2 regions of the Azospirillum sp. 11R-A genome follow, and region 1 is predicted to be linked to the other one. Evidence: predicted binding sites of a transcription regulator. Region 1 holds the regulator's gene; the other holds the start of a gene.

Region 1 (3,926 bases):
CGACCGCAGGCCGCGCGACAGATCGGGGATACTTCGACGAAGGCCTGCGCCAGCACATGCTGCGCGTCTACAACTACATGGGCGCCGGCCTGATCCTGACGGGTCTGGTCGCGGCACTCGTGTCGTCCAGCCCGGCCATGATGGCCACCATCTTCGGCACCCCGCTGAAGTGGGTGGTGATGCTGGCCCCGCTGGCCTTCGTCATGGTGCTGTCCTTCGGCATCCAGCGCCTGTCCTTCGCATCGGCACAGATGATCTTCTGGGCCTATTGCGGCGCGATGGGCCTGTCGATGTCGGCCATCTTCCTGGTCTTCACCGGGGCGTCGATCGCGCTGACCTTCTTCGTCACCGCCGCGACCTTCCTGGCGATGAGCCTCTACGGCTACACCACGAAGGCCGACCTGTCGAAGATGGGCTCGTTCCTGATGATGGGCGTCATCGGTCTGGTGATCGCCGGTCTGGCGAACATCTTCTTCCAGTCGCCGGCCCTGCACTTCGCGATCTCCGCCATCGGCGTGCTGATCTTCACCGGCCTGACCGCCTATGACACCCAGGCGATCAAGGAAAGCTACGCCGAGGGCTACGATCACGAGAGCACCGGCAAGCTGGCCCTGATGGGCGCCCTGACGCTCTATCTCGACTTCATCAACCTGTTCCAGTTCCTGCTGCAGTTCCTGGGCCAGCGCAACAACGACTGAGCCTAAAGACATCCGACCCGAGACGCCTGATCGGACAAGCATCGGATCATGCGCCAGCCGCCCGGAAGCACCCGCTTCCGGGCGGTTTTCTTTTGGACGCGGTCAGTTTTGGGCCCGCTCAGGGCTCGACGGTCAGCGGGTCGCCGACCTTGAGACCCAGCACGCGGTCGGCCCGCCCGCGGTTGACGGCGATCTCCGCCAGCCCGTTGGAGTTCTCGTACCACAGCGGCTCTCCCGGCCCAACGGCGCCGAAGGTACGGGCACGGGCGATGCGGGCGCCACCGGCGGTCAGCACCGCATCGGCGGGCAGGGCGGAGGCCCGCATCCCGGTCATGGCGTTGCCGTAGACATCGACATAGACGATGCGCGGCAGTTCGTCCGGCCAGTCCGGACGGTCGATGGCGGTGGGATCGAGCAGGCTGCGCGCGACGGTCCGGCCGGTCGCGAGGCTGGCGGCGACCGGGGCGAACAGGTCGCGGCCGTGGAAGCTGGCGGACAGCCGGTCCGGGATCCAGTCGATTTTCCAGGCGTTTAACGACGTTGCGCGGCGGGCGGTCATGGCGAAGAGACCGTTGTCGGGACCGACGAACCAGCGCCCGTCGGCCTCCACCATCACTGGCCGCCGGTCGGTGCCGACGCCGGGATCGACGACAGAGAGGAAGACGCTGCCGGCCGGGAAGGCCGGGGCGTAGGCCGCCAGCAGATAGGCGGACAGCTGCGGGTCGAAGGCGGGGGCGTCGGCGAACAGGTCGATGGCCGGCACGCCGGGCGCCTGTTGCGCCAACACCGCCTTCATCTGGCCGGTGTAGGGGCCGGAAAGCCCGAAATCGGTGAAGAGCAGGATCATCGGCGGATATGAGGGCGGCATGGGGGGCAGTCTCACCAATGCTGCGGTGGTCTTGGCCCCCATCCTACCCCCATCCCAACCCTGGGCTTACATCGACTTGGTATCGAGCGCGTAGCCGGCCGACCGCACGGTGCGGATCAGGTCCAGCTCGTCCTCTTCGTTCATCGCCTTGCGCAGGCGGCGGATGTGTACGTCGACCGTACGCGGCTCGACGTACACGTCGTGGCCCCACACCAGATCGAGCAGCTGTTCGCGCGAGAAGACACGGCCGGCATGCTGCATGAAATGGCGCAGCAGGCGGAATTCGGTCGGGCCGAGGTGTACGTCCCGGCCGTTGCGGCGGACGCGGTGGGCAGCCAGATCCATCGTCACGTCGGCGAAGGTCAGCACCTCGTCGGTCATGCCGGGCGAGGCGCGGCGCAGCACGGCGCGCATGCGGGCGACCAGCTCGGTCGGGGAGAAGGGCTTGGTGATATAGTCGTCGGCGCCGGAATTCAGGCCGCGCACCCGGTCGCCTTCCTCGCCGCGGGCGGTCAGCATGATGATCGGGATGTCGCGGGTCTTGGCGTTGCGGCGCAGCTGGCGGCAGACCTCCAGCCCGCTCATCAGCGGCAGCATCCAGTCCAGCAGGACGATGTGCGGCGTCTGTTCGCCGGCGGCCAGCAGGGCCTCCTCGCCGTCGCTGGCGGTGGCGACGCGGAAGCCTTCCTTTTCCAGGTTGTACTTCAGCAGCGTCAGGATGTCGGCCTCGTCCTCGACGATCAGGACGAGCGGCTTCAGGGCCGCATTCATGGTGGCTCCGTTCACAGCGCGCGTCTCGACGTTAACCGGCATGGCACAGCCTTTTCAACAAAGGAGGGAAGAGGGGCGGGCGTCAGGCACACAGAGCGGATCTCAACCATAGCGGCCGGTGATGTAGCCCTGGGTGCGCTCGTCGCGCGGGTTGGTGAAGATTTCCTCGGTGTCGTCGCACTCCACCATCTCGCCCAGATGGAAGAAGGCGGTGCGCTGCGACACGCGGGCGGCCTGCTGCATGTTGTGGGTGACGATGACGATGGTGTAGTTGGCCCGCAGCTCGTCGATCAGCTCCTCGATGTGGGCGGTCGCGATGGGGTCGAGCGCCGAGCAGGGCTCGTCCATCAGGATCACCTCGGGGCTGACGGCGATGGCGCGGGCGATGCACAGCCGCTGCTGCTGGCCGCCGGACAGGCTGGTGCCCGGTTCGCGCAGCCGGTCCTTCACCTCGCCCCACAGCCCGGCACGCTTCAGCGAGGTCTGCACCACCTCGTCCAACTCGTCCCGGCCGGAGGCCAGCCCGTGGATGCGCGGGCCGTAGGCGACATTGTCGTAGATCGACTTCGGGAAGGGGTTCGGCTTCTGGAACACCATGCCGACGCGGGCGCGCAGCTGCACCGCATCGACCGCCTTGCCGTAGACGTCCTCGCCGTCGAGCGCGATCCGCCCCTCGACCCGGCAGCCCTCGATGGTGTCGTTCATCCGGTTCAGACAGCGCAGGAAGGTCGACTTGCCGCAGCCGGACGGGCCGATCAGCGCCAGCACCCGGTTTTCCCGGATGTCGAGGTCGATGCCCTTCAACGCCTGCTTGGCGCCGTAGAACACCTTCACCCCGCGGGCGGTCATCTTGTTGGGCAGCGCGGCGCCGGAGCGTTGACCGGGACGGTCGTCGGCGCGGGGCCGCAGCTTCAGCGGGTTCTGAATGCTCATGACGCTCACCACCGTCTCTCGAAAATCTTGCGCAGGATCACGGCCGCGCCGTTCAGCAGGATCAGGACGCCGAGCAGGATCAGGATCGCCGCCGAGGTGCGCTCGGTGAAGGCCCGCTCCGGGCTGTCGGCCCACATGTAGATCTGGACCGGAAGCACCGTGGCGCTGTCGGTCAGCCCGTGGGGCACGTCGACGATGAAGGCGACCATGCCGATCATCAGCAGCGGCGCCGTCTCGCCCAGCGCGCGGGCCATGCCGATGATGGTGCCGGTCAGGATGCCGGGCATCGCCAGCGGCAGCACATGGTGCAGCACCGTCTGCAACGGCGAGGCGCCGATGCCCAGCGCCGCCTGACGGATCGACGGCGGCACCGCCTTCAGCGCGACGCGGGACGCGATGATGATGACCGGCAGCGTCATCAGCGCCATCACCAGCCCGCCGACCAGCGGGGCGGAGCGCGGCATGCCGAAGAATCCCAGGAACACCGCGAGGCCGAGCAGGCCGAAGATGATCGACGGCACCGCGGCGAGGTTGTTGATGTTCACCTCGATCAGGTCGGTCCAGCGGTTCTTCGGCGCGAACTCCTCCAGATAGACCGCGGCGGCGATGCCGGTCGGCACCGACAGCGCCATGGTCACCAGCAGGGTCAGCAGCGA
Region 2 (3,926 bases), on a different contig from region 1:
TCTGGATCACGTCCAAGGCACCACGCAGCATGCCGTCCACCGTGTCGGCCATGCGCAGTGCCTCGCGCGAGGCATTGGCGATGGCGAGGTGGGGGATGCGCAGCGCGCTGCGGTCGAGATAGAGCGGCATCGCCGGGTCGGCGACCGCCACCCGCTCCGGGAACATCCGGGTCAGTGCTCGCGCGAACCAGGGCAGCGGGCCGATGAACAGCCCGGCCATCGCCAGATTGAAGGTGAGGTGGAAGTTGGCGGCCAGCCGCGTGGCGTCCGGCGACACCGCCTGCAGGCCGGCGGTGATCGGCCCCAGCAGCGGCACGACGATGAGGCAGCCGACGAGGCGGTTGATCAGGTTGCCGACCGGCAGCCGCCGGGCCGCCGGGTTGCGGCCGTCGCCGCCCGGCCCCTCGATCACCGGATTGACGGCGCTGCCCAGGTTGGCGCCTGCTACCATGGCGATTGCGGCCTCCGGCCCGATCACCCCGCCGCCGGCCAGCGAGGCGATCAGCAGGATGGCGGCGACGCTGGAATGGGCGGCCCAGGACAGCAGTGCCGCCAGCATCACCGCCACCACCGGATCGGCGGTCAGCATCGCCAGCATCCGCCGCAGCATCGGCGCATTCTCCGCCGGGGCGATGGTCGCCAGCAGCAGGTGCAGCGACAGCAGCATCAGGCCGAGCCCGATGGCGACACGGCCCAGATCGCGGCTGCGCGTCCGCGCCCCGCGGCGGAAGGCGATGAAGCCGCCCAGCAGCAGGACCGGTGCCACATGGGCGACGTCGAAGGCGAGGATCTGGACGATCAGGGTGGAGCCGACATTGGCCCCCAGCATCACCGCCAGCGCCGGCATCAGCGACACCAGCCCGGTGGCGGTGAAGCCGGTCGCCATCAGGCCGGTGGCGGTGCTGCTTTGCAGCAGCATGGTGATGCCCATGCCGGACAGGAAGGCGGTCCAGCGGTTGCGCAGTCCGGCCCCGAGGATGCGGCGCAGGTCGCCGCCCAGCGCGCGGGTCAGCCCGCTCTGCACCATGTGCAGCCCCCACAGGAGCAGCACGACATTTCCGGCGAGTTCCAGCAGCACCCGTGTCGCCTGCATCGCACCCCCTCTGTCGGATCGGGGATGCGGTCAGGCGGCACCCCTAACTGAAGGGTAGGGTGCGCGGATTGTTACGACAATATGACAGTTGGGTGACAGCGTAGGGGAAAGGGGGCCATGAAGCCCCTGTTCCCCCGGTTCAGCATGCCTCAGACGTTGAAGCGGAAGTGGAAGATGTCGCCGTCCTGGACAACATATTCCTTGCCTTCCTGGCGCATCTTGCCGGCGTCCTTCGCCCCCTGCTCGCCGCCGAGGGTGACGAAGCTGGTGTAGTCGATGGTCTCAGCGCGGATGAAGCCGCGCTCGAAGTCGGTGTGGATGACGCCGGCGGCCTCGGGCGCCTTGGCGTTGCGGCGCACGGTCCAGGCCCGCGTCTCCTTCGGGCCGACGGTGAAGAAGGTGATCAGGTCCAGCAGCTTGAAGCCGGCGCGGATCAGCTTGTTGAGGCCGGTTTCCTCCAGCCCCATCGACTCAAGGAATTCGGCCTTCTCGGCCGGGTCGGACAACTGGGCGACCTCGGACTCGATGGCGGCCGAGATCACCACGACCTCGGCGTTCTCGGCCTTGGCCTTTTCAGCGACTTTGGCGGAAAAAGCGTTGCCGGTCGCGGCCGACGCCTCTTCGACGTTGCAGACATAGAGGACCGGCTTGTCGGTCAGCAGCATGAACTGCTTGAACACCGACCGCTCGTCGTCCGACACCTCGACCACGCGGGCGGGTTTGCCGTCCTGCAGCACCTTCAGGGCGCGCTCCATCAGGTCGGCCTTGATCTTGCTGTCCTTGTCGCCGCCCTTGGCCTTCTTCTGCAGGCTGGTCAGCTGGCGTTCAAGGCTTTCCATGTCAGCGAGCATCAGCTCGGTCTCGACCACCTCGGCATCGCGCAGCGGATCGACGTTGCCCTCGACATGGGTGATGTCGTCGTCCTCGAAGCAGCGCAGCACATGGACGATGGCGTCCACCTCGCGGATGTTGGCGAGGAACTGGTTGCCCAGCCCTTCACCCTTCGACGCCCCGCGGATCAGGCCGGCGATGTCCACGAACTCCAGCTGGGTCGGGACGACCTTCTGCGACTTGGCGATCTCCGCCAGCTTGTCCTGCCGCGGGTCGGGCACGCTGACGCGGCCGACGTTCGGCTCCTTGGTGCAGAAGGGGAAATTCGCCGCCTCGGCCGCCTGGGTGGCGGTCAGGGCGTTGAAAAGGGTCGACTTGCCGACGTTCGGCAGGCCGACGATGCCGCAATTGAAGCCCATGGTTGGGTGCTCGCCGTCGGAAATGCTGGAATTGACGCGCTTTATCCTACGATGGGGACCAAAGCGCAAACGCGAAGTGGGGGAATGCCGGAACCGGCAAGGCTCGGCAGGCGCCTATTTGCCTTGGGTCGCCACCGTCACCTTGTTCATGAACAGCTCCGGCTGGCCGTCCACGATCAGGGGGAGGTTGTCGGAGACGGCGTCCAGCAGCGGATCGATCCAGCTCTGGTCGGCCTTGGCGAAGTCGTGCAGCACATAGCCGCTGACCAGATCCTTGTTGCCGGGATGGCCGATGCCGAGCCGGACGCGCCAGTAGTCCTTGCCGATATGCGCGTCGATGGAGCGCAGGCCGTTGTGGCCGCCATGGCCGCCGCCCTTCTTCACCCGGATCTTGCCGGGGGGCAGATCGAGCTCGTCATGGATGACGACGACGTTCTCGGGCTTCAGCTTGTAGAACTGGAGGGCGGCCACCACCGATTGGCCGGACAGGTTCATGAAGGTGGCGGGCTCCAGCGCCAGCACCTTGTCGCCGGCGACGGTGCCTTCGGCGGTCTGGCCCTGGAACCGCTTCTTCCACGGGGTGAAGCGGTGGCGCTGGGCGATGGTCTCCACCGCCATGAAGCCGATGTTGTGGCGGTTGCGGGCATACTCGTTGCCGGGGTTGCCCAATCCGACCAGAAGCAGCATGTCCCTCACCCTTTATTCGGAAACCAGGCTCCACAAACGAAGCGGGGGGCCGAAGCCCCCCACCGTAACCATCTTCGAAGAACGGACGCTCCCGATCAGGCAGCGGCGCCCTCTTCCGACTTCAGGCCCGACGGCGCAACGATGGTCGCGATGGTGAAATCGCGGTCGGTGATCGTCGAGGTCACACCCTCCGGCAGCTTGACCGAGGAGATGTGGATCGAGTCGCCGACATCGAAGCCTTCGCACGAGATGGTGATGTGCTCGGGGATGCTGTCGGCCGGGCAGCTCAGCTCCAGCTCGTGACGGACGATGTTCAGCACACCGCCGCGCTTCAGGCCGGCCGACTTGTCCTGGTCGGCGAACTCGACCGGAACCTGCACGTTGATGCGGGTGTCGGACGAAACGCGCAGGAAGTCGACATGCAGCGGGACGTCGGTCACCGGGTGGAACTGCACGTCGCGCGGCAGGACGCGGTGGGCAGCGCCGTCGACGGTGACGTCGAACAGGTGCGTGAAGAAGCCCGGCTGATGCAGGACGCGGGTGAACTCGAACTTCTCGAGCGAAATGGTGACAGGAGCCTGCTTACCACCGTAGATGACGGCCGGAATACGGCCGTCACGGCGGGTCTGGCGGGCGGTCCCCTTGCCGGCCCGTTCGCGCGTCTCAGCGCCGAGCGGAATGATCTTGGTCATGACGATGCTCCAAAACGAAAAGGGCGCCGGCCTCCAGGGGTGCCGACGCGTGCGCGGCGTGCATACGGCAAATGGCGGGGCACGTCAAGGTCCGCGCGGAATGGAACATTTGAAACATCGCGCCGCCGGCTGTTCACTGTTCCATCCCCACACCCGTCCCATCCGTCGCCGCCAGTCTGCCACGGCGGGGCGGAGCGGGTGAAA

What was found. The regulator PhoB, encoded in region 1, activates phosphate uptake and scavenging genes when phosphate is short. The targets are predictions, from matches to a motif close to TNTCATAAAACTGTCA.
Region 2: VH569_RS00135 (Na/Pi cotransporter family protein) is a predicted target of PhoB. The motif match lies at 1,176-1,191, and genes of this name have one in related genera.

What each region holds. Positions count from the first base shown of each region.
Region 1 covers NZ_JBCEBL010000006.1:169,069-172,994, forward strand. The annotation lists gene VH569_RS11630 (Bax inhibitor-1/YccA family protein) at 1-698, shown strand, start outside; gene VH569_RS11635 (SAM hydrolase/SAM-dependent halogenase family protein) at 817-1,545, opposite strand; gene phoB (phosphate regulon transcriptional regulator PhoB) at 1,633-2,337, opposite strand; gene pstB (phosphate ABC transporter ATP-binding protein PstB) at 2,440-3,270, opposite strand; gene pstA (phosphate ABC transporter permease PstA) at 3,276-3,926, opposite strand, start outside.
Region 2 covers NZ_JBCEBL010000001.1:27,488-31,413, reverse strand. The annotation lists gene VH569_RS00135 (Na/Pi cotransporter family protein) at 1-1,093, opposite strand, end outside; gene ychF (redox-regulated ATPase YchF) at 1,243-2,343, opposite strand; gene pth (aminoacyl-tRNA hydrolase) at 2,458-3,030, opposite strand; gene VH569_RS00120 (50S ribosomal protein L25/general stress protein Ctc) at 3,126-3,722, opposite strand.